DNA from 3 places in the Paenibacillus sp. MAHUQ-45 genome. Region 3 is predicted to be linked to each of the others. Evidence: riboswitches for the same ligand, from Rfam matches in the RefSeq annotation. Region 3 holds a riboswitch; each other region holds the start of a gene.
What was found. A riboswitch is a leader RNA that binds a small molecule or an ion and turns the genes downstream of it on or off. The one in region 3 is predicted to bind cobalamin.
Positions count from the first base shown of each region.

Region 1: another riboswitch for cobalamin. It lies ahead of metE (5-methyltetrahydropteroyltriglutamate--homocysteine S-methyltransferase); the one in region 3 lies ahead of AC3Y23_RS21425 (energy-coupling factor ABC transporter permease).
Region 2: another riboswitch for cobalamin. It lies ahead of AC3Y23_RS26260 (S-layer homology domain-containing protein); the one in region 3 lies ahead of AC3Y23_RS21425 (energy-coupling factor ABC transporter permease).

Region 1 covers NZ_JBYUPV010000001.1:619,713-629,503, reverse strand. Annotated here, with positions in the region: gene AC3Y23_RS02815 (hypothetical protein) at 1-151, opposite strand, end outside; gene AC3Y23_RS02810 (GNAT family N-acetyltransferase) at 198-1,103, opposite strand; gene metE (5-methyltetrahydropteroyltriglutamate--homocysteine S-methyltransferase) at 1,461-3,758, opposite strand; cobalamin riboswitch at 3,914-4,119, opposite strand; gene AC3Y23_RS02800 (undecaprenyl-diphosphate phosphatase) at 4,211-5,077, opposite strand; gene AC3Y23_RS02795 (FtsX-like permease family protein) at 5,079-7,034, opposite strand; gene AC3Y23_RS02790 (ABC transporter ATP-binding protein) at 7,009-7,779, opposite strand; gene AC3Y23_RS02785 (sensor histidine kinase) at 7,885-8,856, opposite strand; gene AC3Y23_RS02780 (response regulator transcription factor) at 8,853-9,554, opposite strand; gene AC3Y23_RS02775 (hypothetical protein) at 9,747-9,791, shown strand, end outside.
Region 2 covers NZ_JBYUPV010000017.1:32,544-42,334, forward strand. Annotated here, with positions in the region: gene AC3Y23_RS26260 (S-layer homology domain-containing protein) at 1-1,486, opposite strand, end outside; cobalamin riboswitch at 1,664-1,862, opposite strand; gene AC3Y23_RS26265 (GAP1-N2 domain-containing protein) at 2,029-5,076, opposite strand; gene AC3Y23_RS26270 (TRAFAC clade GTPase domain-containing protein) at 5,073-6,335, opposite strand; gene AC3Y23_RS26275 (beta-mannanase) at 6,443-7,078, opposite strand; gene AC3Y23_RS26280 (vWA domain-containing protein) at 7,103-8,377, opposite strand; gene AC3Y23_RS26285 (transcription initiation factor TFIID) at 8,460-9,791, opposite strand, start outside.
Region 3 covers NZ_JBYUPV010000010.1:224,122-233,912, reverse strand. Annotated here, with positions in the region: gene AC3Y23_RS21435 (5'-3' exonuclease) at 1-141, shown strand, start outside; gene AC3Y23_RS21430 (DMT family transporter) at 351-1,316, shown strand; cobalamin riboswitch at 1,453-1,641, shown strand; gene AC3Y23_RS21425 (energy-coupling factor ABC transporter permease) at 1,908-2,672, shown strand; gene AC3Y23_RS21420 (energy-coupling factor ABC transporter substrate-binding protein) at 2,673-2,969, shown strand; gene cbiQ (cobalt ECF transporter T component CbiQ) at 2,953-3,744, shown strand; gene AC3Y23_RS21410 (energy-coupling factor ABC transporter ATP-binding protein) at 3,789-4,667, shown strand; partial or broken gene cobJ (precorrin-3B C(17)-methyltransferase) at 4,684-5,515, shown strand; gene AC3Y23_RS21400 (sirohydrochlorin chelatase) at 5,653-7,590, shown strand; gene cobK (precorrin-6A reductase) at 7,590-8,375, shown strand; gene AC3Y23_RS21390 (precorrin-8X methylmutase) at 8,386-9,051, shown strand; gene AC3Y23_RS21385 (cobalt-precorrin-5B (C(1))-methyltransferase) at 9,217-9,791, shown strand, end outside.

The sequences.
Region 1 (9,791 bases), on a different contig from region 3:
TCCATGCTCTGACTCTTCTGCTGTGCCCATACTCGCCTTCCCCTACGCCCTTACTCACCTGCTGGATGCTCTTACTCCCCTTTTTCACTCCCTGCTCACCTACTGGTGTTCTGCGAAAATAAAGTCGTAGACTGCCTCTTTTGTTGTTCAATTATCGTTTCCCGTTAGCTTAATTGGAAAAAAATAAAATTATAACGCTAAGCATGCGCTAGTACAGGTACACAGAACTTTGAATTTTTATCTATGGCAAAGTTAGCCTTAATAAATAGCATATCGTCATTATTATCCATCGGCTCATACTGAGCTTTCTCAGTGAATTGATCTGGTGTGAAATGAAATTGAATACTCTCTGTCTGTTCATTAGCAATTCGGTTAAGTAAACTATTTATATGAACATCATCTTGACTAACTATATCGTATAGATGAAGCGTATGACCTTCTTGCTGATAGACGATAATAGCTTCGTCCTCTTGCGAGTAATAAATTGATTCGGGAAACACATTTAAAGCGTAAAACATAAAAAGTCCTTGGTTATTGCTAACACCAAATTGTCCTGAAATAGGTTTGCGGGACAAAACCATTCGTTTGATAAATTCCAAGTCTTCTTCATTGGAACAATTCAGCTTGCATATGGTGGAATCCTCATTTGGAACGGGATTAAATTTCAATTTGAATTGCGATTCACCAAAGGATTCAAATCCGAATTTCGGATAAAAGTTAATCGCAGTACTATTAGCGAATAAGAAGAAGATATCACATTCTTGCTCGTAAATATTAAGAACATGATTCATCAATGCTCTAGAAAGCCCTTTTCCCCTGAAATCAGGGTGAGTAATAACTGTTCCAATTTGAATCGCTTTCTTGTTTAACCCATTAATCACTACGTCCATTTTGCTGACAGAAACATTAGCGATGACTTTACTATCTCTAAGAAATGAATAGCAGATATAACGATCATCCCAGAAACCTTTCTGATACCAAACTTCAAAGTTAATATCAAAAGCTAAAGTCGTTAGTTGATTAAAACTATCTCTGTAAGCCTTATTATCTTTGTAAGCGGAAACTAGGTCTATTCCAACTTCTATATTTTCATTTAAAAACACAAATATACCCCCTATCGTATTTATGATAAGTAGCTTCAATTTTACCACATCAAAGCACTATCGGTTACAGTAAATAACAATTATAACCAAACTCCCTATTGGCTTAATGAAGCATCGTCAGTATAATACTTTATTTCCTCCTTACAACCGGATGCTCATACTTATCCACCCAACGCCCTTACTCTCCTGCTATATGCTCTTGCTCACTTCCCGTTTGGCTAGACTCAACCAGCTAAAATGGTCTAAGCGAACCGAGCCAGTTCTAGTTCCCCAATAAAAGAAACCAGCAGGCCTCCCCACGAAGAGAGAGCTGCTGGTTTCTTTTATAGTTCTATATTGTAGCCTACAGCGCTACATTTAAGCTTTGCTTACGCTAGTCTTTGTTCTTGCGATCGAAGCAGCCTCAACCATGTTGCGCAGGGCGCTTTCGGTTTCTGCCCAGCCGCGAGTCTTGAGTCCGCAGTCCGGATTGATCCAGAACAGTTCTGGGTCCAGTACACGCAGAGCGCGGTCGATGTTGACAGTCATTTCTTCTACAGCCGGTACGCGCGGGCTGTGGATGTCGTATACGCCAAGGCCGATGCCTTTGTCGTAGTCTTGCTCCTCGAAGCTTACGATCAGTTCGCCGTGGCTACGGGAAGTTTCGATGGAGATAACGTCCGCATCCATATCGGAAATGGAATCGATCATGTTGTTGAATTCGCTATAGCACATATGCGTATGGATTTGCGTCGTATCTTTGACATCGTAAGTGGAGATACGGAACGCTTTAACCGACCAATCCAGGTAATGCTGACGGTCTTCTGGCTTCAGCGGCAGACCTTCACGAATCGCAGGCTCATCCACTTGAATCATTTCAACACCAGCGTCTTCCAGTGCCTTCACTTCATGACGCAATGCAATCGCGATTTGGTTCGCCACTTCTTCACGGCTCAGGTCATCGCGGACGAACGACCAGTTCAGGATCGTTACCGGTCCAGTCAACATGCCTTTTACCGGAAGCTTGGTGCGGGATTGTGCATAAACGCTCTCTTTAACTGTCATTGGCTCGATGAAAGCAACGTCAGCATAGATTACCGGTGGCTTCACGCAGCGGGAGCCATAGGATTGCACCCAGCCATTGCGAGTGAACAGATATCCAGCCAGCTTCTCACCGAAGAATTCAACCATGTCTGTACGTTCAAATTCGCCGTGTACGAGTACATCAAGTCCCAGCTTCTCTTGGAATGTGATGACTTCGTCGATTTGATCGCGGATATATTGATCATAACGCTCTTGGTTCCATACACCTTTACGCCATTTGAGACGTGCTTGACGAACTTCCGGTGTTTGCGGGAAGCTTCCAATCGTTGTTGTTGGCAGCAGTGGCAGGTTCCATTTCTCTTGTTGTACTTTCACGCGCTCTGCGAATGGCAGGTTACGGTTTGCAGGAAGTACAGCCAGCTTACGCACCTCTGCAGCGATATCTTCACGGCCACGCTCAGGCAGCGCACGGAAGGTAGCAAGCGCATCGCGGCTAGCTTGCAGCTCAGCAGCAACTGCATCACGGTTTTCCAGTGCAGAGCTAATCAGCTTCAGTTCAACCAGCTTCTCGTTTGCGAATGCCAGTGCGTTCTTGATTACCGATTTTACTTTATCTTCGCCTTCTACGGTTACCGGTACATGCAGCAAGCTGGAGGACGGTTGCAGGAATACACGATCCAGGCTAACATGAGTCGCCAGTTTGTCGAGCAATGCCAGCTTGGCATCCAGGTCGGAGCGCCAAATGTTACGGCCGTCGATGATACCAACGCCAAGAATCTTGTCTTCCGGCCAGCCAAGACGCTCGATCGACTCGAGGTTTGTACCGCCATCGTGCACGAAGTCCAGACCCAGACCTTGTACAGGCAGCTTGAGCAACGCTTCAAGCGGTTCAGCAGCTTCGAAGTAGGTTTGCAGGATGATGTTCAATCCAGGCACAGCTGCAGCGATTTCTGCATAAATCGACTCAAGCAAGCTGATGTCTTCATTGGTAAGCCCAGTTACAACCGCAGGCTCGTCCACTTGAACCCACTTCACGCCTTCTTGCTGAAGCTCTTGAAGCAGTTGTACATATACAGGCAGGAAACGCTTAGCGATTTCAGCTGTTTCAGAAGACTGGAAGCCTTTGGAGAGCTTCAGGAAAGTGTACAGACCGATGACAACCGGCTTTCCTTCGATTCCTGCTTTCTCTTTGGCAAAACGATATGCTGCAAGTGGCTTGTTTTCGGTCAAACGCGGCGTTTGATTGCCGATCTCCGGAACGATATAGTGATAGTTCGTGTTGAACCATTTTGTCATTTCGCAAGCAGTGGCTGTAGCATTACCACGAGCCATTGCGAAGTAAAGATCCAAGCCGATATCTCCGCCGTCGTAATCATAACGTGGAGGCACAACGCCGAACATTACGGCTGCATCCAGGACGTGGTCGTAGAATGTGAAATCATTGACCGGAATCAGATCAATGCCAGCTTCCTTTTGAGTTTGCAAATGCTCAAGCTGGATTCTCTCCATTTCGGAGCGGAATTCCGCTTCATCTTTTTGACCAGACCAGAAGGTCTCCAGGTTCTTTTTCCATTCGCGGTTCTTCCCGATTCTCGGGTACCCGAGGTTGCTCACTTTTACTGTTTGCGTCATTCCTAGGTTCCTCCCCTATCTCACTAATAATCTATATACGTCATGTTTTATACCCAAAAAAGGCGTCTCTCCCTGTAAGAAGTCAGAGGGAAAGACGCCCTAGTATTATACATACTTGTAGCTGGTCTAACACCATCCTATCTTCCGTAGGTAAAGCTGTGCTGTCGAAACAGGCAGGTCTCCTGGCTGCGGCGTCTACATCTTCAGCCGTCTTCCCGAACAGCATATGCTGCCAGTGACGAGGGTTGCTGAAGACTCTTCCGTTACAGTGGCGGGACCGCGTCGGTCTTGCACCGAACTTCCCTATTAAGCCATCCGGTATGTCTATCATCCGGCAGGCACCTGTATCCGTTATTCAGTTTCGGGAATGAATATAACGTCATGATACTGGAATACCAAGTAAACCGCAATAGATTATGAGTGTAACAGTTATACGGAATCCTTATAGCCAGTTAGAAGAAAATAATATACACCACTGCTGCTAGCACAATTCGGTAGATAGCGAAGGGCAGCAACTTAACCCGATTGATCAGTTTCAGGAAGAAACGCATCGACAATAGGGCGAAGACAAAGGCGCTGATGAAGCCAGCGATGAAGAACGGCAGCGACTCCATCGTGAAGTATTGCCAGTTCTTCATTAAAGAAATCAGTGTAGCTCCGGCCATGACCGGCACGGCCATAATGAACGTGAAGTCGGCTGCTGCCCGGTAGCTCATCCCGAGCAGTACGCCCCCGGAGATGGTTGAACCGGAGCGGGAAAAGCCCGGCCACAAGGCGAAGCACTGCATCAGTCCAACGCCTAGCGCTTGTTTGTAAGTCACTTGATCGACCGTTTCAGTCTGCACCTTCTTCGGCGCAAAACGGTCGGCACAAATCATGAATACAGCACCTATGACGAGTCCAATCAATACAGTTGCCGTCGAGAACAGATGGTCATCAATATAATTCTCTGTAAGTAAACCTAGGACCGCGGCAGGAATCAGGCCGATCAGCACCATACGAAGCTTCAGATGCCCTCCTTCACCGGAAGACTGCTGTGGCTGTCCATCCTGTATAGGCTGCATTTCTTTGCGGCTGAACCGCTTCAGACCCAGCAGATCAATGAATCTTTTCCAGAAAATAACGACAACCGCCAGGATAGAACCCAATTGAATAACTACTTTAAACGTATTCGCCGTATGTTGGCCCAGAAACGCCTGTGACTGCAGCCACATATCATCCACAATAATCATATGACCTGTAGAGGATACGGGAGCAAACTCGGTTATACCTTCGACGATGCCTAGAATAATTGCTTTAATAATCATGAGCAGGTCCATGTTACATCCTCCTTAAATTTTTATGCAGATTGCGCAGATAGCGACTTCGGATGAAGAAGAAGTAGAGTACCTGTGCGACAAAATAAACCGCCAACACCGCTCCTGTCTCCGTCACAATCGACAGGTAGAACAAACGCTGCAGCGCAATAAAAGCAAACAGACTATGCAGTATAGCCAGTCCAATTGGCACAAAGAACATCAGGGACATCTGAAATGTCACAATTCGGTCCAGTTCCCGGTCCGTTAATCCCATCTTAGCCAAGGTGGAATATTGCAGACGATCATAATCCAGATCCATGTACAGACGGAAATAAAGAAAACTGCCAGCTGCAATGAAGAATACTGTGCCCACAAGCAAAGAAGCGAACAGCATTGTACTGTACAGTGTCTTGTGGATCTCAAACAATGTGCCGCTGACCGCAATCGCATAAGGGTAATCGGCCTCGTACGCCTTCTTGCCCTTGACGGAAAGATCAGTCGCGATTCCAACTGTCTGCAGCAAATCTGCGACATAGAATCCTGTGTACTTATCTGTCTGCACGGGGTGGATAGTGTCATATAGCTCATCACTAACCACAATGCCGCTAAAGTCACCCCCGTCAACGCCGTTCAGCATCGGGAGCAGATGGTTCGCAATCGGTAATTCCTCCGTGTAGCCGATCTCCCGAATTATGCTCCCCTGCCGCAGTGTATACGTAGCCTTGACTCGTTCACTCGTCAGACTACGATCCCGCTGGGAACCGATCATAACCAGTCCGTCATGCCCTTCAAGCGGACCTTCGAACGAACGGAAGCCAGCCTTCAGCAGCGCCTGCTTATAAAGGCTGTAAGAGATCAGCGGTAGCAGCCGGGTCCGATCCGGGCCAGTCTGCGATATCACTTCTGCATATTTAATCGGAATGCTAAGTGTATCAAAGGGCAGACCACGGCCTTGGAGCTCTCTGCGAATGCTATCCAGGTGCTGTTCTGTTTCTGCCGCGCTTTCCGTACTTTTAGCCACATAGCCCACAGCCGCCGGATAATTAAGCTTCAGTTCCCGGGTCAATGTCTGAATCGAAGCAAATACACCTACAGAAGTGAAGGACACAGCCGAAATAATCGTGATGATAAAGAACATGCGTCCGTTCTCTCTCCAGCGGGATGACAGACCTGAGAGTGCGATCAGATTAATCCGATGCCAATAGAACCGCCGAGTTCTCTTCAGCAGCTTCACAATGTAAAGACTCAGTTGGGTATAGAACAGATAAGTTCCAACTACCGTAATAGCCACAACAGGCAACATAATGACATCCACCAAAGCCGCGCGCACTGTAGCAGCCATTACATACCCAACGATTAGGCAAACTGCTGACAAAAGCGCAAGCACTATAGAAGCCTTAGGTTCTTCTTCATTCTTGCCTTCACCCTGGAACAGCGGCATCGGGTCTTCAGGACCCGTTAGAGCAAACGTACACAGCGAGATCAGTCCAAACAACAGCACAAAGCTGCAAATGGTCAGCACTGGGGCCTGCCAGGGCAGATGAAAGGGAAGCGGTTGAATGCCAAGGAAGCCGGAGCCGATCATCAAAAACAGCTTGCCAAGCAGCAGGCCCAGTCCGGTACCGGTGACAATTGCCGTGCTGCCGATCATCATATTTTCCAAAAAAACCATCAGGTGCAGCTGCCGCTTCGTCATCCCGTGCATCAGCAGAATACCAAATTCCTTCTTGCGGGACTGCAGAAAAGAGCCCACCGATACAAGTACAAACACAGAACAAAATACAAAAATGGACCCTTCGGCTACCATCATTGTCCGCGTGGCGGTACTGAAAATCAGATCCTTAGACAAATCCGGGTGATAAATAAACAGAGCGCACAGAAAGAAGATCATCACCGAGAACGAGCTGCTGACAAAATAGGCGGCGTACTTCCGCTTGTTACGAATTACATTTCTATAAGCGAATTGCCGAAAGGTCATGGCCCGCGCCTCCCAGCAGCGACAGCATATCAATGATATTCTGAAAGAAGGCGGCCCGGCTGCTGCCCCGGTACATCTCGCTGTGGAATCGCCCGTCTTTGATAAAAATCACCCTGTGACAGAAGCTCGCGGCCACGGCATCATGTGTAGCCATCAGCACCGTCGCCCCCTCCGAAGCATTGATCTGCTCCAGCATACCCATCACTTCAGTCGATGTTTTGGAGTCCAGATTGCCTGTAGGCTCGTCGGCCAAAATCAGCGCAGGTCGGTGGATCATCGCGCGGGCGATGGCCGTCCGCTGCATTTGCCCGCCGGAAATCTCGTACGTCCGCTTCTTAAGCAGATGCCCGATGCCAAGTGTTTCCGATACCTGTAGCAGCCGGCTTTCCATCTCCTGGATAGAGGCTCCAGCCAGTGTCAACGGCAAGATGATGTTCTCTTCCACGGTGAGCGTGTCGAGCAGATTGAACTGTTGAAATACAAAACCCAGCTCATGACGGCGGAACAAGGCCTTCTCTTGTCTGCTGAGCAGATTAGGGTCTCGTCCACCAATCGAAATCTCACCGGAGGTAGGCTGATCGATGGTGGCGATAACGTTCAGCAAAGTCGTTTTCCCGCTTCCTGAGGGTCCCATAATACCGACAAATTCGCCCTTTTCCACAGCAAACCGGATATGATTCAGCGCATGCGTGGACACTTGGCCCTCATAAATTTTGGATAAATTATTGACTTCAAGTATGGGCAAGTGTCGTCGCTCCTTCCGTGGCCTGGAATGGTTTTATTATACAAACACGTCACAGGCGCTAGCTATTTCTGAAACTTACAGTTACCTTACACAATTGTAAGGTGGTTAGAATACAATCCGTACTGTGGTGCCTTTTCCTACTTCTGAAATGATGCTTACCTCATAACCGAGCTTGGTACAGATCTGCTTGACCAGGTACAACCCCATTCCGGTGGATTCCTGAAAATTCCGGCCATTTACGCCAGTAAAATAAGGGTCAAACACCCGCGGCAGATCGCTCGGCGGAATGCCTACCCCCTCATCACGTATATCCAGCACTACCCTGTTATTCTGCAGGTAGCCTGCAAAATGAATGACTGCTCCCTCTTTTACCGTGTATCGGACCGCATTTGTAATGATTTGGGTCAGCACAAAAGATAGCCATTTCTCGTCCGAGGTCACAGCAATATTGTCTTCTACTGTAATAGACGGATATACACGACTACGGATGAACAGTCGCTTCTGCTCTGAGGTGATTCGCCGCAGGACGGTCTGCAGCTCCATCCGCTCCACGTAGAAATCATGCTCGAACGTATCCAGTCGTGCTGTATACAGCACGGTCTCCAGTCCTTTCTTCAGACGGTCCAGCTCGTCTCCGATCGCCGTGAAGGGCGGGCCATCTTTATCTTGAATAATTAGATGAATGACAGACAACGGGGTCTTCATGCCATGAACCCATTGATTGATGAAATGAATATGCTCCTCTAACTTGTGGCGGTAGCTGTGCAGATCATTTTTATAGAGGCGAAATTGATGAGTTAGCAGCCCGCGCAGACTCTCAGCCAGCGGCGTATCCTGCGATGGCCCGCCCGTTTCATCCAGCGTGGAAGGCCGAGCAGTCATTCGTTCGTAAAAGGTCCGGTTGGAGATGTAACGGAAACCGAGGTAGACAAGCAGCAGACAAGTGCTAAGAATATCGGCATACAGACTGACACTGACGTCACTGCCACCATCCAGTCTGTACACCAGTGTAATGACTGCTAGCTGGGACAGATATACAAGGATTAACGTCTTTTGCTCCCGTAAAAATAGCTTCACTCCCCATTCCCCCAGTTCGGTGTCAGCCGGTAACCTTGGCCGCGCACGGTCTGCAAGCCGTCATGGATCTCCAGCACCGCTAGTTTTTTGCGGACACGGGTCACGTATACATTAAGCGTGTTGTCATCGACAAACACCTGATCATCCCATATCTTCTCCAGCAGGCGGTCACGGGTGACGATGGCTCCGGCTTTTTGCATCAGCTCGTCCAGAATCTTGACCTCTGTATGGCTGAGATCTATCCGGTCATCGCCCCGGGATAACACCAGCCGTTCCACATCCAGCGTCATTCCGGAGACTGTAAGACTCCGTTCATTAAGGTTTCCCGCGTAAGTGCCATAGGCGCGCCGGAGCTGACTTTTGATTTTGGCCATAGCGAGCTCGTAATCGAAGGGTTTCGTGATATAGTCGTCCGCACCGTTCTCCAGTGCCATCACCTGATCCATCTTGCCCGCTCTTGCCGAAATGAATAATATCGGACAGGTAGATACACCTCGAATCTGGCGGCACCAGTAATACCCGTCGAATTTAGGCAGATTGACATCCAGCAGCACCAGATGCGGAGCAAACGCCTCGAACTGCTCACGCACCGTCTCAAAATTGTCCACCGCCTGTGTCTCATAACCGAATTTATGTAAGTAGTCCTGGAGCAAAGATACCAGCCCCTGATCATCCTCAATAATGAATATTTTAAACATACTAATTTGCGCCTCCAATTGACCCAGACCTCTTTAGCCGGGGGTTTGCCAACTAATATATACAGCACCGGTGATGTACGTCAAATTACGCGCTATGAAATACGCAGCAATTACTTTCTATGGTATCCTATAATCACAAGTAAAATAATGGAATATCGTTGCAATTATAAATTGGATAGGAGCTTTAGAGATATGAACGCTATGAAACCAATTAAACTACTGTTCTTGGTATCACTG
Region 2 (9,791 bases), on a different contig from region 3:
CTACCTTTACCCCTGGGGCAGGCTTGCTAACAGTCTTGGACGGTGTCGTGTTCCAATCTACCGCATCATTATAGACCTGAACCGTAAAGCCTTCTCCTGGAGCAGGGATGGCCGGCAATACGTTTACATGATTATTCAGACTTGTATCAGCATCGCCGTAGAAAAATAGAACTTGTTGGCCTGCATTAAGAGCATAATCAGCAGCATCTACATCCGACACTCTCCAGTGCCCGTCTTGTTGGAAAGCATATTTCCAGCCGTCAGAGGCACCGTACTGCTGCTGCGAAATTCCGTTAATGCCATTAAGTTTGCCGTTTTGTATATCCAGCGGTATATTATTAGCCTTAGTGACCTCTACCAAAGCCTTAAACGCCGTTGGCGCTTCCACAGCCCCGCTAGTGATCCTTCCTTCAGGGCCTTCAATTGTAATTGAAGCCTGAACGGCCGGTTTTTGTGAAGCCGGTTGCTTTAAGTTATAGAACTTATCTCCTTTAAGGAACAGTTGATAGGAGATTAGTGCTTGCAGTGCCTGTTCAGTTGCAATGCTATCAGATGTTCCTGACATAGCATGACGGAAGCCGCCATCAGTAGATTGGTAAGCTAACAGGTTGGTGATAAGGTTGTGTTGGCCCTTGGTGAACTCTGGTCCTGTCGGGTCAATACCAGCAGTAGTCAAGCCAAGAATAGCCTGTGAGTTAGCCTCACTACTCACGCCCCAACGGCTGTCATAGCCGCCGTCCTTGTTCTGATTCTTGGACAGCCAATCAACGGCACGCTGGCCTGCAGACTCGACTTCAGGAAAGCCGTTGTAAGTGTAGAGAGACTGTAAAGCCATCCCCGTTATATCTGCATTGGAACCAAAAGCCGAGAAGACACCTGACGGATCTTGTTTCGAGATGAGATTATTCGCAATCCGCTCTTTGCTCCAGACTGCATCATCAGGCACATTATATTGTCCGGCTGTAATAGCTAGCAATGCATATATAGGGCCATTTATGCCTTGTGCCGCTACGTCCTTGCTATTATAAATCGGCTCAAGAAGATTATAGCCGCCGAAGTTGGTTGCATCACGACCGATTGCCGTAACAGCCAGAGCCAACCGGGCATACGTGGTTACATACGGAGGAGAAGAAGCAGTCATCGTACTCTTCACGCTCTTCTCAAGTCCGGTAATATAACTATCCGGTATCTTAATTCCAAGCCGCCCGTAGCTCATCGCAATCCAGTCAGAAGTATATCCTTTATTCTGTACATACTTTATAGCGTCTGTAATTGCCTGTTGAACATCTACCGGTTCTTGTGCAGCCGCAGCAAACGCCGCTGCGCCGTAGGTAGCATCTGTTACGCTAGTTTCTGTAACTCCTTGTCCAGTAAGGCTTTGCTGTGCTTCGGCGAAGGCTTGTCCTGCCGGCACCAGCGAAGAGCCAAGAATGGAGATGACCAGCAGTAGTGCCAGTCCAAGCGCAAGCGCTCGGGATGATAACATTCTTTTCATCATGAACCTCTTTTCCTTATAATTTGGTTTATTCTGGTAAAAAAATAAAACCACCCTATTATGAAGGGTGGTCAGAACAAACTTAGCTTGAGGGCAGACGTACGGGAATTTCTTTCCCGGAGTACAATCCATCTGCAACTGGTTCCCGACCTCACCCCCCGAAGGCATGGGAACACTTTGAACAAGGCAGGTCTCCTGGCTCATGCCTCATCGCTTCTTTCCGCCTTCCCGACTCCTTTATAGGAACAGTGGCATTTGAAAAGTCGCTCCGCATCTACAGTGGCGGGACCGCGCCGGATTTTGAACCGGTCTTCCCTTTTAAGCAAACTCAGATATCTGAGTCTGCACCTTCTTCATTAAATATACTACTATTAAATTTTAATATTCCTAATAATAGCTATAATCCCCCGGTATGTCCATAGAAAAACTGCCAGAATCGGTATTGTTCCATATTGACAGCGAAAAAAACTCCTGAATGCTGTATAGCCATAACTTGTCCAAGTCATAACTCAGCAGCTGTTCAGGAGTAGCAACTATTTTTTCGTTTTTGGTTTTGTTGTAGCCGTCGGCTCAGGGCTTGGGTCGTCCTTCACCGAAGACTCATCAGAGGTTGGTGCAAGAGCCTTGTCGGACAATTTCAGCTTATAGTCCCCAGCCTCAATGGTGTCGCCCGGTACCAGCGCAGCCCCAGGCTCCAGCGCAAGGGTTACCTGATATTGGCCCTCTTTCGGAACTACTTGTCCACTTTCTGGCGTAAGCGAAGGTGAAGCGGCAGGATCAATTGTTGAAGAAGACTGCTCTTGCTGATTCGCAGCATGATTAGCTTGATCAGACACTGCATCCTTGGCATTAGCAGATGAATGCGGAGAATTATCCGTTCCCGTTCCATCTGCATTTCCAGTTGCATGGTCAGCAGCAGAATTTTCTTGCCCGGAGGAAGACTCTAAATCCGATGAAGGCAATGAACACGTACTAGTCGTAGCTGTTACTTTATACGTACTCTTGGTGTCATCGGTATTGAGCAGACTAATCTCAGCCGGCTTGAAGCTTTCGCAATCAGCAGCAGTAGGGAAAATAAACTGCAGCTTGCTACCCTCCTCCTGCTCTCCGTCAGGTGCCAGCAGATAGGCCATGACCGGCCGCTGGTCGGTACCAGCAGTTTGGGCCGGACTTGGCTGCGGACTAATCTCCGGTAGGGTACTATCCTTCCCGTCCGGTCTCAGCATGCTAACAGCTATAATTGCAATTATCAGGACAATTCCAATCGCGAGCCCCGAGATCAGGATTTGAAATCGGCTGCGGCTGACCCACCGCGCCAGCGGTGAAGCCAATTGGGAGCGGGCTTCATTATATACATTTTGCAGAGCAGGATGTGCAGCTGCAAGATAGGATTTGCGGAATTCGCGATTCTTGAATGCTTCTCGGTCATTACTGAGGAAATATTTCAGAATCGCTCGGCGGTACCCCGGCTGCAGCTTCTTGTTCGAGATTACAAACAATGGATTGCCTTGTGTCCAAGCCAGGAAGCGGTAGACGGTCTCTTTATCCGAACCTGCTTTCTGGTTAACCAGCTCCAGCAGCGCTTCGTAATCCAGCGGTCCCCCCTCACGGCGACTGCTATAGTAAAAGCCCAGCGGCAGCCGTTCGAAAGGTTCAACGGACCTCGCCTCCTTCAGCCAGCGCCGTCCAAGGAGCTGCACATCATCTAGCTCCTTTGGAGTCAGTTCCGCGAAGATTCCTTCATCCGGCTTCTCTTCCCCGAACCAGCGGTAAGCGGCCCGCAGTGCATTCTGCTTCTGCTTGCTGATTTGATCCAGCGGCGGATACCATTTAGCAGCACCCTTCGGATAACGCAGGAAGGCAATATCCAGTAGCTGTTCCTTTGTTAGTTCCGCCAGGGACAAACGGTTCAGCAGAAAACGGTCAGCGGCTGCAGCCAGTCCGCGCAGAAGTTCAAGCGCCTCAGGCTGGATACCACCGCTGCGCCGCCGTTCCTTCTCGGCTTTCTCCACACGCTCATGGATCCCGGCCGCAGCGGCAACAGGATCGGCTTCACGCTGAAGCTTTTCCAGCAAATAATCCTTGGTTTTGTCCTCAATAAAGGCCTGCTGAAGCACCTCGGGCAGCGTACGCCCCCAATAGAGGACAAAACCGGCAATATCCGCTGCCGATGTGGCGGCAGCCAGACGATTCTCCAAATACGGCTCCAGAAGCTTCCGGCGAAAGATCGGCTGGGCCAGCACTTTTTTGAAAAAGGCCGCACTCAGCTCTTCTTCACTCTCGATAATGGTATACGCTGCCTTCAGGTCGTCCTCGCGCCCTTGGTTGCTGTTATTCAGCATCCCGTTAATGAAATAATCGACGATACGGTCCCTGTAATTATGTCCCGGCAGCACATAGTAAGCCTTGAAGCTCTCCATTACCGCAGGTATCAGTGGCCCCCCTTGCCTGATCAGATCATATTCACGGTCAAATCGCTCTAGAAAAATATCATTCAACCGGACTCGCGACTGTAGCGCGCCATCCCCTTTGAGATAATCAAGCAATCCACCGAGAACGGCATATTTGTTCTGTTCATATAAGCTTTCATTGCCTTGTTCAATCTCGTAAAATACAGCCAATTCGTTATATAGCCCCAGCGATAGCTTGCGATCCAAGCTTTCCCCGTCCAACATCCGGTCGGCAAATTGACCAAAGTCATTCATGCTACTGCCGCTGCTCGTCACCTTCCAGGCCAGATCAGCATATGGCTGCCGTGAATCCCCGAAATCGACATTACTGCTGCGCCCGGAGACGAGGTCGAACGTAAAATCCTTCTCCACAGTGCGGTCGCCGGGGCGAAGTGAACCTTTCTCTACAAAGGTCAAATGAATATATTTGCGGCTCTTTGGCTCATTGGCGTACGTAATGACACCCAGTCTGCGACGGAACTCATTGGGTAGTGCGCCAAAAATAACCTCTGTTAGCTCTGCTGCCCGCTTCGACAGCTCTCCAATCGGTACATCCAGCGACACATAGATCTTCTTCTTGCCGGCCACGGAAGTCATCACCGCCTGCAGCAGTGCCTTGAACAAGCCCTCCCCAATGTTCAGAGAAGATAGCACTGTCACAGGGTCGACCTGTGTTCTCCCCGCCACCAGAATAGAAGGCAGCTCTGGCAAAATGCCACCCAGCTCACCTGTGTAACTCTCCGCAAAATCCGCATGCAGCCAATCCCCATAACGCTCTACAATCTCTTCTGCACGAGCAGCCGGAACAACAAAGTTATGGGCGAAAAAAGCACTCCGCTGCCCCGTGAAATCTGCCGACTGATAGCGGCTGTTGCCGATGACGGTCTCCCCGTTCTCCGTATGGAACAGGTGTAGGGCCGAGGGGTAGGCTGATTCGTCCTTCTCCCCGCGCGCCGTAAGTTCCGCCGGAGCATCATAGAGGCAGAAGGGATGAAGGATTTTTTTGATAAAACCGCCGTCCAGCCCTTCCGACTTTGCTACCGTATCGAACCCTTCTGTGGAGCGAAAAATCCCGCGCCGCTCCCGGGTGTACATCTGCTGAGTGATCATCGCCCCTGAATGATTCTTCACGGGCCGTCGCTCCCCTCGATGTATTTCAGCTTGTGAAGCAGCCAGATGAACGGCTCGTCCACCCGAATCGGGCTGACAACTCCTTCAATCTTCTGATTCACAGGATTGCTGCCGAGTGCGGATACGGCAAAATAAGCAGTGTTGGAGAAATACACATCCATCGTATCCTTGAACGGGCGGTCCACCTTGCCGATAAACCGGCGAATTTCCCCGTCAATGTTGTGAAATTCGTCCAGATTTAACGTTTTACGATGCACATAGTTATTGAAAACGTTGCTGTTGGACTTGATGTAATCGCCGTCTTCATCTTTTAACGAATGCAGCATGTCGCTCTTCGCAAGAACGATTGCGGTAGGAATGTCCGTCTTGCTCTTCTCCTGATAAGCAATAAAATCACCGAACATGGTCAGCACAACGTCGCGCGGCTCATCATATTGCGAGACCCATTCCCCCGGACGATCGCCCAGGTTGATGCGAATCTTCTCACGCACCGAACGGATTTGTAGCGGATCGACCATAAACAGGATACCCGCAGAGTTCTTGATATGCTGTCCGTGCAGCCCCAGATAATCCTGATCGACCATACCTTCACCCGCAACATCGAAGAAGACCAGCGTCAGCGGTGGTTTGCTTTCATCCTTGAAGACAAATTGGAAGATGAATGGCTCCTGCATCTTTTCCTTCTGTGTCGAAGCCAGCAGATCCCCGCGTTCAAACAGCGGCTCTTCATAGAGCGTGCGGAACTTGCGGCTAATCTCGGCATTCAGCGGCATGCAGGCAGCATCAAAATGCCCGGCCGTGGTGTGCTGGAGCGTATGAATCAACGCCGTCATGTACACTGACTTCCCTACTTGGGAAGCACCGATAATAGAGATAATATTGCTTGGTACCTTGCCTGCTGTGACCGGAAGCTCGTTATGGCAGGATGGGCATAACCGTCTACGTGTAAGCACCCCATAGCGGTCCGTCAGACCAGTGAGCACATTGTCTGTGTAATGATGATATTCCTCAGGGATATCGGCTGGACGAATAATAGCCTCAATGTCATCCACAGTATCCAGCCCGAAGCGTTCACGGTATTTATTGAGCGCATCATCCTCGCCAAGAGCGTAATTCTCATCGTCCTCCCGGCTATGCATAGCCCGAAAGACCACGTCCTCCGGCGCAAATTTGGTAAAGCAGAAGGGACATACGATATCGTAATAGAGCGGTCGCGGCTGCGACTGATTCTTTTTCATAAAGCGGCTAAAAAAAGACATCTTTCATCCTCCTTAAAGCTTTACGCAGTAAAGCCCGTTTCGTTCACACTGGCCAGCCTGGACTGCGTGAAGTATTGCAAATCACCTTGCTCCTGGTGCAAAGCGCCTTACTCCGGTACCAGTTCATAGACAAGCCCATACTTCCGTCCATCTGTGAAAAAGATACGTACAAAATCATCCTTGCCGATCTCAATCGGCGGAAGCTGGTTACGTCCGGCGGCAAAGTCCTGTACGAACGGAAAGCGAATGCCATCGTCTTTGCCCGCAGGATGACCGCCACGTTTCTTAACATAACACAGCACATCTCTTGCTACCGGGACCTCTGCCGTAATGGACATATGTACGGTCTTTTGCTTGGCGAACAATCCTTTTTTCTGAACAATAGAGTAATAGATCCGTGCCTTGCCCGCACTGACAAGCACGCGGTTGGCGTCGTCCCTCTGCTGTACCAGCACGGTCTCACCGTTCTCCGTATGACGAGCATAGACGGTGTAAGCGACCAGCCCGATATCATCAAGCCGGTCACGATAACCGTTATTAGATTTGTATTCTTCACGTGTATAGAGCTTCATTCCGCCGGGCGGAATGTCTCCGGCCACAGGCTTATCCGCAGGGCCTTTATGAATGCATACGGCCTGCACACCATCCGGCCAGCGCCATCTCAGCGTGCAGAACCGATCCTCCACCTGTGTTGTGATCTCAGTGATCAGGGGTGTGGATGAATCTGCTTCAGCATACCTCATGACAATAGCTCCTTTCCACTTCTCCTAGAATCCCTTGCTTCCCCGATTTCTGCGTGGCCGCTCAAAGCTGTCCGATGTCGTAACCGCGGCAGGCGATCTCGTGCCTCTCCGGGTCAATCGGCCTTCGCCAACCGGAATGACTCCGGTGAACACCCCAATGATTGCAGCCAGAACCAAAACAGCCAGCAGGCGGATGAGCGCATCACTGAAGGTGTGGCCGCTAAGACCGTATTCCAGAATCAAACCTGCCAGCAGACCAGATGCGGCGCCGCCGATCCCGAAGCTCTTGGCCAGATGGCGGTTGTCGAAGACAATGCCCAGTCCCAAGCCCAGTGCAGTCCCGATAAGAAGCAACGACAAGATCCGGACCGCCGCATAATAAGGACTGTTCTCTGTAGCGTCGCTACGCTCCGTCAGAAGCGTCCGGTCGCCGAGGCGATCATAGATTTGCTGAAACACATCGCCAAGACGTCCCGCATCGGTCACATCATAATACTGGCCCCCGGTCACGCGGGCAATCTCCTGTAGCAACGCGGGACCAGACGGGTCCTCTATGCCCAGCCCAATCGTATTGACCGCAATGCCCCGGTCCACAAAGTCCTGTAACTCCCGAGCCGTATCCATCTGGCTGAAGCCGTCTGACAGTAGAATGACCATAGAGCCGCGATCGCTTCTGCTGTCGCTCTTAATGACGTTCAGCGCCTCGTTCAGCGCACTGCTGATATTCGTGCCGCCTTCTGTTGTCTTGAGGTTCAGGATGGCCGCTGACACCTTCTCACGGTTCTCCGAATTCGACAGCGGTGTAAGCGGCTGAGCGACCGTCACTTCTTGGTTGAAGGTCAGCACGGCCACCTGATTATCCTTATCCATCCGCATGACAAGGCTCTGGGCAGCCGAATAACGGCGATTGTCGGGATCGCTTTGGTTCATACTGCCGGAATCGTCGATGACCATGACGACATCTTTAATCGGTCTGATGCCGCCAAAGTTCAGTTCATACACGAACTCTGACACTGCACCGACGCCAAAGGCCAGCACCAGTGTCAGGGGCAGCAGCTTCCAGGATAATCCCAAGTAACGCTGCTTCCAAGAAGCGCCGTTCAGCCTTGGCGAGATGATCTCGGCGATCAGGCAGCCTACCCCGATTCCCAACGCTACGACCGCGAAGTAAATGCCGACAAGCAAGATGGATGGCAGGTCTGTGAGCCAGCGACCCAGCAGCCATTCTCCGATCAGAAAAGCTACGGCCCCCCCGATCAATGCGAAGAAGAGCAGGAGCATATTAATTTTACGCTGCATGTTCATTCATCCTTTCCGGTGGAACATAAGTGAAACCTAGTTTGAAGCTGTTCTTCTCTCTTCCTTACTAACGCATGCATCTTTAACGCAGCTCGGGAAGACGTTCCTCTTCGATGGCATGCAGCTTGTAACCGTTCTGGACGTAAGTCTCGTAATACACTCGGCCATTCCGGTAATATAGCAGATCCTCCAGATGAAAGCCGCCCATAAGATTGAGCTTCTCTACCCCGCTCCTGCGCTGCTCATGCACAAAGCCCAACCGGTAGATCCGGGTCGTCTCATCCACACCGTAGACATAGCGCAGGAATTCGGAGGTGCTGTCACCGAAGAAATATTTCTCCTCATGCCGATGCTCCTGCGTATACTCGAACAGCCGCACATTGACAACAGCCCCTTCTTCCAGGCTGCGGTAGAGCCGCTTGAACAGCTCTTCCTTAGACAACACCTGCGTGTTGTCGTAAGCGACAGCCACATTGGCCCGCCGGAGCAGCTCCTCTTCGAAAGAAAGTGCGAAGGCTTCAGCCGCCAGCAGCTCCCGCCGACAGAGCTCGATCATGCGTTCCACAACCGCCTCCTGACCTTGATCCAATAGCTGCGACAGACTGCCTAGATACCGTTCACTGAAGAAGACGCCGGGACCACGCCGGGTCTCAATCTCCTTCATCACCTCTTCGGTAACTACACCATAATACTCCATGATGTTCTGCCCGATATCGTCGCGGGTCCGCTGGATGCTCTCCTGGGCAATTCCACGTAGCTCTTCCTCGAGCGTCTCCATAATTTTTACGCGGGCGATGCTCTCCGCATGAATCCGTTCCAGCGCAGCTTCCAAGCGCTGACATAGGCCCAGTTCGGTTTCAAGCTGTAGCAATTCATATTTCTTGCCGTAGACGGCTGTAAAAAGATACTGGATAAAGTTGCGTACCGTACGCTTATCGAATAGCGGCACACGCTGGAAAGGCTGACGCTCCACAGTGTCACTATAGAGCTGCTCAAGCTCAGCCTTGGCGCTGCCCAGCACGGACCGGAGGCCGGTCATATGCTGACGTAGTCCGTATAGCAGGCTGCCGGCATTGTCACGGTCGGCCGTCCACTCTGCCAGCTGATAGAAGGTCACCGCTGGAACGGCCCCTTCCTGCGCAGCCAGGAGCGGCCGCCATTCCCGCAGCGGCTCTATCGATTCCAGCCGTCCTGTTGCAGCGGCAGTGAAATTGCTGCGGAAATAGTCGCTACCGCCGCTGCCGAACAACAGATCCTCTGCCTCCCGCAGCGACAGATGTTTCAATTCGTTGTAGGAGGGACGACCGTGACTCATCAGTCCAGTCATCTCCTGCAGCCCTGCTTCATCCGGCAGAAGCAGCAGGGAGCGCTCCCGCAGGGTATCAGCGCCAAGTCCGAACAGGGCCTGCCGCTC
Region 3 (9,791 bases):
GACGAGTGCCTGTGGGCGCTTCAGCATGAATCTGCGGCTCGTAAATTCAAAGAGCTGGAATTCGGCAGCCTGATGCACCTAATTGCCGAGATTCAGGAAGAAGAAGGTATTGTGCAGATCGAGCTTGGCGATTTGGGCTAGAGTAATACAAAGTTAGAGTCTAGTGAAAAGCCCTGCAGTGCAGGGCTTTTTGGTATGCTGCAAGGGAGAGTGGCGGGGGGAATCCGCTAATAACCCAGTTTGTATCGGTATAGATGCGGTACATATGAATTGTGGCTACTTCGCTCTGATTGCATAGTATATTGAGTTCAATGTTTGGACACCACATTTATTTTCCGGGGGTAGCACGCATGAAGTCCAGAAACAGCAATACGTCGGCCTATCTGGCCGCTATTCTTTATGCCTCAATTATTGGTTTTTCCTTTTTGTTCGTCAAAATGACGGTCACCGAGGCCAATCCGCTGGATGTGCTAGCGCATCGCTTCGCTATTGGCTGGATCGCAGTGGCCGTACCCTTTCTCTTCCGCTGGGTCAAACTCCGTTTCACCTGGAGTGATGTTCGCAGACTGCTCCCGTTGGGCCTGTTATCTCCAGTGCTGTTCTTTGCGCTTCAGGCGTTCGGTCTAATGAGTGCTTCTTCTTCGGAAGCAGGCATCATTCTGGCGATGGTTCCGCTGTTTACCGCGCCGATCGCGGCTTTTTTTCTTAAAGAACGAACGAATGTTATCCAGAAGCTGTCCATCCTGCTGTCTGTATCGGGTGTTATTTTCATCTTCGCGATGAAGGGAGGCGCTGGCTGGAGTGGCAATAATGTGGCTGGACTGGTGTTACTGGTGCTGTCTGCACTGAGTATGGCAGGTTTCAGTGTGCTGGCAAGGCCGTTGACACGGAAGTATACGCCTTTGGAGATCTCTTTTGTTACTATGGCTATGGGCTTTATTTTGTTCGTGGCTGCTGCTTTGATCAGGCATGGAACGGCAGGCACACTGAATGTCTTCTTCCAGCCGTTCGCAGATTCCAAGTATTTGCTGGCTCTGCTGTATCTGGGTATCCTGTCTACAGTGATTAGCAACCTGTTGTCCACTTATGCGCTAGCCCGGCTAGAAGCTTCCAAGGTCAGCGTCTTCAATAACCTGTCTACGCTAATCTCTATAATCGCCGGAGCCATGATTCTGCACGAAGAACTGACGGTGGCACATATTATTGGCACCTTCATGATTATTACAGGGGTGCTTGGCACCAACTTCGGAAAGCTTCCTTGGAAGTCCAGAGGTGATGCTGCGTCGCTGAATGCGGGAAAAAGCCCGGGTGCCTGATTTTGAGTAAAGAGCTGATTCATCATCTATTACGGATGGGAACGGCTCTTTTTTTTTGAATGTAAATTGGAAGGAATTCCTAACCCCCACTTTTATCACAGACACGTAATGCCAAGTCCGCTATGATGTACAAGATCAATTAGCGATAAAACAAGGTGCCCTTGGATGCCAAGGGGTAACAGGGAATCGGGTGCAACTCCCGAGCGGTCCCGCCACTGTATAGGAGAGCCGTTCTTCACCAGGTCACTCGAAGCAAGATTGGGGAAGACGAAGAGCCGGCGTTATCATCCGAAGCCAGGAGACCTACCTTGTTTTCGCACACCAAGACTCTACGCGGATAGGAGCGGTGTACGAATTGACGGAAGAGCTGAAGGCGGCAAGCGGCCCATGCAATGGCGGACTGTGGATAAGTTCCCTTTGCACAAGGTGACTGCTAGTTTCTGCTGTCTTGAACGGAGTGAGACTGGAATGTGAATTCCGAGCCCATCCCTCTCTTTCGTAAGCAATGGCGTACATAGATCTCCCACCTGTTAGGGTGGGCTTTTTTGGCTTTCAAAGCTTACAAATGAACTTAACGTGGAGGGAAATGGGATGAAACAACGCAGGATGTGGAGTTTTATGCTGCTGGTCGCCGGATTTACCGTGTATTTGCTATTTAATGAACCGGGAACTGCACAGGCCATGCACATTATGGAGGGATTTCTGCCAGTGGGCTGGGCGCTGTTCTGGTGGGCGGCATTTCTGCCGTTCTTTATTCTAGGAATTATGAGGTTGAAAAAAATGACGAAGGACAATCCGGAGCTGAAGCTGCTTCTGGGCTTGTCCGGGGCCTTCACTTTTGTACTGTCAGCACTCAAGATGCCTTCTGTCACAGGAAGCAGCTCTCATCCGACGGGAACCGGTCTTGGTGCAATTATGCTTGGTCCGCTGCCCATGGGCGTTATTGGCTCAATTGTGCTGCTCTTTCAGGCGCTGCTGCTTGCCCATGGTGGAATTACTACGCTTGGTGCGAACGCCTTCTCGATGGCGGTGGCTGGTCCTTTTGCCGGCTATGCGGCGTACAAACTGATTATGGGGACGACCCAGCGCGAAAAACTCGCGGTATTCAGTGCGGCAGCCATCGCGGATCTTATGACCTATGTGGTCACCTCAGTCCAGCTGGCAGTAGCATTTCCGGCTGCCGATGGCGGGGTGATGGCTTCGTTCATGAAGTTCGGAAGCATCTTTGCCATCACGCAAATTCCGCTTGCCATCAGTGAAGGATTGTTGACTGTGCTGCTCTGGAACTGGCTGAAATCTTATAGCCCGCATGAGCTGTCTTTACTGAAACGCCAAACGAAAGGGGCCCAATCCTAAATGAGTGCCAAATGGAAAAATGCCTGGATGCTTCTGGCAGTCGTTCTGCTGGTTGTACTGCCGTTACTGTTTGTAGAAGGGGAATTTGGCGGGGCTGATGATGCTGCAGAAGGCGCGATCACAGAAATTGATCCTTCATATACCCCTTGGTTCAAGCCGCTGACGGAGCTGCCGGGAGAGACCGAAAGTATGCTATTCGCCTTACAGGCGGCTATCGGTGCCGGGGTGATTGGCTATACGATCGGTCTGCTCAAAGGAAGACAAGGCAAGCAGAAGCTGAATGATCAGAAGAATTGACGCTGTCTCCTATGGCAATGCTTTTCGCAGCCTGTCTCCGATGTGGAAAAGCGGATTCGCCGCAGTCATGTTCGTGCTGTCCTTTGTTCTGGACCCAGCTTTACAACTAGCTATTTCACTATGGCTGATGATCTGGTGCATCTTCTATGCCAAGATCCCGATTCAGTTATACGGGATGCTGCTGGGTTCCGCATTGCTGTTCTACTTGATCAGTCTGCCAGTCCTTGTAGTAGAGATCGGCCGTCCGGCAGCCGGAGAGGCAATGGTGGTAATGCCGTTGCCAGGATCTTCACTCTCGCTCTATATGACGGCTGCTGGACTATGGCGAGGTGGGCTGCTGCTGGCAAGAGTGGCAGCTTGTCTGTCGTGCTTCTTTTTTCTGATTCTTACCACGCCGTTTGGCGAACTGCTACAGGTGCTCAGCAGATTGCGGATGCCGCAGATTGTACTAGAACTGATGCTGATCATGTATCGTTTTTTATTTTTGCTCAGCGACACCGCACATGGCATGATGCTGGCCCGGCGATTGCGCGGTGGCACAAGGGGATTTATGCCCAAGCTGCGAGAGGCTGCGGGGATGGCTGGCGTTTTGTTCGCAAAGACGGTTCAGCGATACCATGGTCTATCTCAAGGGATTTTGACCAGAGGGTTTGCTGGCGATATTGTTTTACCGCCCTGTGAGACCCGTCCGGTTCCGGTTCGGTATGCTATTGAGGCTTACATCGGAATGACTGTATTGGTACTCGTTCAGAGCTGGTTGGCCTGGCGATTGTGAATACCGTTGATCCCATCATTTGGGGTCGATAAAGGAGAATCATCATGAATAACTCAAGTCTGGCTTTTGAGGAAGTGGTGTTCCGGTACCCGGACACGAGGGAGCCTGCATTGCAGGGACTGACTGCGTCCATTCCTAAAGGTTCCAGAACAGCTGTGCTGGGCCATAACGGATCGGGTAAGTCCACGCTATTTCTACACGCGGTGGGTATTCTCCGGCCGCAGCAGGGAGTTGTGAGGAAGGATGAGGCAAGGCTGTCCTATGCCCCCAAAGACCTGGCTTCCCTGCGCCGCAGCGTCGGGCTGGTGTTCCAAGACCCGGAGCAGCAGCTGATTTTAAACACGCCTCTTGAGGATGTATCGTTTGGGCTGCGGGGTTGCGGTATGGCTGAACCTATGATCAAGCTGCGCTGCCGCGAGGTACTGGAACGGCTGAACTTAACAGAGCTAGGAGATAAGCCTATCCACCAGCTTAGTCTGGGACAGAAAAAACGGACGGCGCTGGCCGGTGTGCTGGCGATGGAACCAGAACTGATCCTGCTAGATGAGCCAACAGCTTATCTGGACCCTATGTCCGAAACGCTGTTGCTGGAGGCGCTTGATGATATACATGCCCGAAAGGGAACTACACTGGTCATGGCTACACATGACATGAATCTGGCTTACCACTGGGCGGACTGGATTATTGTCCTGGATAAGGGAATATGCAGGGCGTGTGGCAGGCCAGAAGAGTTGTTTGCCAGCCGGGAGATAATGCAGACCATCGGTCTGGGTTTACCGTTGCTGGCTGATGTATGGCAGAGCTTGCCGCCGGAGCTGATATCGGGGCAGAAGGCGCCCCGGACTGCGGATGAGTTCAAGGCTGCTCTGAGTGCACTGCTTACAAGTATTGAGAGGCGAGGAAGTACGGTAACGAGATTATAAAGGGACGAGGAGAATTATGGATAAACAGGGCAAGCTGCTGATCATCGGTTTTGGACCCGGTGCAATGGAACATATTACGGGTCGGGCACTGGCGGCAATAGAAGAAAGCGAAGCGGTAATCGGCTACAACACCTATGTTGAGCTTATCAAGCCACTGCTGCGGCATCAGGAAATAGTCGGCACAGGCATGACGGAAGAGATCAGCCGGGCGCAGGAAGCTGTACGCAGAGCAGAGACAGGACAGACTGTTGCTGTAATATCCAGCGGGGATGCCGGTGTATACGGCATGGCCGGACTGGTGTATGAGGTGTTAATTGAACGGGGCTGGAACCCGGAAAAGGGGATCCAGGTCGAGGTGATTCCCGGCATATCCGCCATCCAATCATGCTCATCGTTGCTTGGCGCACCGATTATGCATGACGCTTGCACGATTAGTCTCAGCGACCATCTTACACCATGGGAGAGCATTGCGACCAGAGTGGAGGCGGCAGCGGCAGCGGATTTTGTTATCGCGTTCTATAATCCGCGCAGCGGGAGGCGGACCCGGCAGATCGAGGAGGCCCGGAACATTCTACTGCGTTATCGCGAGCCTGGAACGCCGGTCGGCATTGTCAAAAGCGCCTATCGTGATCGACAGCAGACCGTCGTAACCACACTCGAGGACATGTTGGAGCATGAGATTGGCATGCTGTCTACTGTCATTATCGGCAACTCGGCGACGACGGTTTTCGAGGGGATCATGATTACCCCGCGCGGATATGAGCGCAAGTACAGCCTTGGCGCGGAGACACAGGCGCTGAAGCCTCACGAGCGGCTGCGGACCTCGGCGGAGCCGTGGTCATTGACCGCGTCAGAGGGAGTCACCGGGCAGCGGGGCGAAGCCGTTGCTTGTCACCCTGCAGCAGGAGGAGCAACCTGCGCAAAGGCAGTACAAGTAGAGGGCACACCCCAAGTGTTCCCGGCCTTGAAGCAGTCAGCAGCGATAATGGCTGCAGAGGGTGGAGAGGCTGAGGCAAGGATCTTCACAGCGGAGCTGGAAGTCTTGCCTCCAGTGGGCAGCCGGACATTGACGGGGGCTCAGTTGGCGCTGCTTGCAGAAGTGGCGGGACCAGCGGGCCAGGTTACCCATACACGAGAAGGGCATTTCCTGCTCCGCAGCATAGCGTGCCGACCACAAGAGCTTGCCCGCAAGCTTCTCGGGGCAGGAATGCGTGTCATGCAGCAGGGGAGCTTCGTGCATGTGGAGACCTGCGGCTTCTGCGAGGGCCGGAGAGCAGGCGGCCTGGGTGCGGCCATAAGATTGAATTATCTTCTGGCCGGACAGCCGGTGCCAAGGGAACTTAGAATCCAGGTCAACGGTTGCGGGATGACCTGCAATTCTGCAGTGCTAGATGACATCGGGGTGGTCTACTCCAAGGGCAGCTTTGAGCTGTATCTCGGGGGCAAGAAATCCGGACGCAGTCCCCAAGCGGGTACTCTTGCCGGCCAGGGGATGAACGAGGATGAAGTCATTGAAGCCGTTATGGCGGTTGTAGGGAGATACCGTGAGCTGGCGACGGAGAACGAGCGTTTCCATACCTTTTTTGCGAGGGTGGGGCTTGCAGGAATATGTTTAGGTTCAGATCATGAGGCGAAGGTCACGAAAGTCGAGACGGCTGTGAGAACAGTATTGCTGGTAGGGCATGGCAGCAGAGTGGCGGAAGGCAACGATGAATTAAGGGCGTTCGCGAATTTGCTGGCAAGACGCAGACCAGAGCTGAAGTTCGAGACCTGCTTCATTGAATTGGCCGGTCCTTCCATAGCCAAAGGTATTGAGAACTGCGTGCAGGGTGGGGCAACTGCGATATATGTGGTGCCGATTATTTTGTTCGCGGCTGGACATTCCAAGCTGGATATTCCTCAGGCGATCGATCAGGCCAAGGCTCGGTACCCTGGTGTTGATTTCATCTATGGACGCCCAATCGGTGTGCAGGATAGGGCGGTGGAGATTCTGTTGGACCGGATCTCCGAAGCTGTGCCAGTGATTCCTTCAAAACAGCCGAATCCACAGAAAGAGGTTTCAGTTGAGAAAAAGGTGAACATTCCCGACGAGGAGACGGTAGTTCTGCTCATGGGCCGCGGTGGGAGTGACCCTGATGCCAACAGCGATTTTTGCAAGTTAAGCCGTTTACTCTGGGAACAAACCTCCTATAAAAGTGTTGAGAGCTGCTTTATTGCCATTGCCAAGCCTTCCCTTGCAGCGGGGCTGGAACGCTGTCTGCTGCTAGGCGCGCGTAAAATCATCGTGCTGCCGTATCTACTGTTTACCGGCGTATTAATCAGGCAGTTCAATGAAAGGGTGGCAGCCTTTGCCGCTGAACATCCTGACATCGAAGTGGAAATCGGCAGTTATCTGGGTGCTCACCCGCTGCTGGTGGAGATGCTGGAAGAGCGAATCGATGAGACTCTGAATGGCCGCAGCCATGCCAATTGCGACAACTGTAAGTACCGTACCGAAGCAGGGGTGCACCACCACCACCATGGACATGACCATCACCATGAGAATGGATGCGGACATGATCACAGCCATGGACATGATCATCATCATGAGAATGGAGGTGGACATGGTCACAACCATGGACATGACCATCATCATGAGAATGGATGCGGACATAATCATAGCCATGGACATGAGCACCACCATGATGAGCATGATCATACTAACGGTCACAGTCAGTGCCAGGGGCATTATGACTTCAATCACGGTTCTGTCCATCATCGTTACTGTCAGATGCACTCCGACGATCGAGAAAGAGATCATGGTCCCGAACATTGCAATTGTGCCGGTGACCACCAGGAGTGCCCGAAGGAAGAGCAAGAGGTGTCCGGACAGCTTGATCGCATCGGCCAGCCGGTCTCCGGTTCGGGAACGGGATCACGCTGATGATATTTATTTTGTGCGGCACGAGCGACGCTCGGGAGCTGGCCTTGATGCTCACGCGGAATGGCCTGCCGCTGCTGACATCGGTCGTGACGCCAAGCGCGGCAGATTCGCTGCGCGAAGCCGGTCTGAATACGCGTGTTGGCAGGTTGGACCAAGGCTGCATGACTGCTTTGTTGCGGGAGGGTAGATTCCGTGCTGTCGTGGACGCAAGTCATCCGTTTGCGCTTGAGGCTCATGCCAATGCAGCGGCAGCGGCAGCTTCCCTTGGCTTACCCTATCTCCGCTATGAGCGGAGAAGCCTTACTTATGCAAGTCATCCGAGGCTGCTGTCTGTCTCTTCCTATGCGGAAGCTGCCGTCAAAGCGCGGGAGCTGAAAGGCTCCGTGATGCTGACTACCGGCGGGAAGACGCTGGAGATCTTTGCCGAAGCATTGCTGGGTGATCCTGAGATTACGCTGACGGTGCGCCTGCTTCCATGCCTGGAGAACATGGAGAAATGTCTCGCTTTGGGGATAGAGCAGCGGAATATTATTGCAATGCAGGGTCCTTTTTCACGTGAATTAAATGAGGCTTTGTACCGCCAATACGGCACAACGGTGATGGTTACGAAGGAAAGCGGAGCAGAGGGATCTGTGGATGAAAAGGTGTACTCAGCCCTGGAAATGGGGCTGTCTGTTATCTTAATTACCCGGCCAGAGCCGTTAACTAATGAGGTATACGATTCTTTTGAAGATATGTCCACAGCGCTCGGCCGATGGCTTCAGGAGAGTAAATCAGAGAAATGAGGGATCCGAAATGGATTTTGGAACTAAGTTCAAGCCGCTGACCGTGCAGCCGCAGGAGATCGAAAGTCTCAGCTTCCGGATGATTACCGAAGAGCTGGGAGCGCATGATTTTAGCCCGGAGCAGTATCCTGTAGTGCAGCGGATCATCCATGCATCGGCGGATTTCGAGCTAGGCCGCAGTCTGGTATTTCATCCCGAGGCGTTGCAGTCCGGCATAGCAGCAATTTTGCAGGGCCAGCCGGTGATAGCCGATGTGGAGATGGTGAGAGCTGGAATCGCCAAGGAACGAATCGGGAGATATGGTGGGGAAGTGCGAGTGCATATTTCCGATCCAGAGGTGGTGGAGGAAGCGAAACGGCTGGAGACTACCCGAGCGATTATTGCTGTCCGTAAAGCTTGCTTGGAGGCCCCGGAAGGCATCTATGTGATCGGCAATGCTCCCACTGCCCTGCTTGAACTGATCCGTCTGGTCAAAGAAGGTGCAGCCCGGCCAAGCCTTGTTATTGGAATGCCGGTGGGATTCGTCTCCGCCGCCGAGTCGAAGGATGAACTGCGCAAGCTGAACATCCCTTATATCACGAATATTGGGCGAAAAGGGGGCAGCACCGTCGTAGTCGCCGCAGTTAACGCGTTGACGCTGCTAGCCGTAAAGCATGCCGCAGAGCGGAAGCTTTGACGCAGAATCTCACAATTAAGCTGCTAAGCCGCGTCCAAGAAATCTTGTGCCGGTGGCTCATCAATAATCAGTCGTGGAGGAAACGTTATGCTGGAGAAGTCTCAGAATCTGATGAATTCCAAGAGTCGCCCGGGGAACGGCGGCGAGGCCAGCGGAAATTCAGAGATGCGTGGTCATGAGACCCCGCCGCTGCGCCGCGGCTACACAACCGGCGCCTGCGCAGCCGCCGCCGCCAAAGGGGCAGCCCTGCTGCTAATCACCGGCGATGCTTCCGAGACTGTAGATATCGATCTTCCGGCAGGCTTCCGTCATACCTTTCAACTAACCGGCTGGCAAAGGCATGGTACATCTTTGGCTGTCTGCGCTACGGTAAAGGACGCTGGAGATGATCCTGATGCGACCCACCGGGCCTGGATTGAGGCTGCTGTAAGCTGGCGGGAAGACCAAGGGATTGAAATTGACGGCGGTCAAGGCGTGGGTCGGGTAACGAAGCCGGGACTGCCGATGCCTGTCGGTGAAGCGGCTATTAATCCGGTGCCGAGAGCAATGATCCGGGAAGCCGTTGCTGGCGTACTGGAAGAACATGGGGCGGCGAGAGGTGTGCGGGTAGTCATTAGCGTACCAGAAGGTGAAGCTATTGCACAGAAGACACTCAATCCCCGGTTAGGTATCGTTGGCGGCATTTCCATTCTCGGCACGCGGGGTGTGGTTACGCCCTTCTCAACAGAGGCCTACAAGGC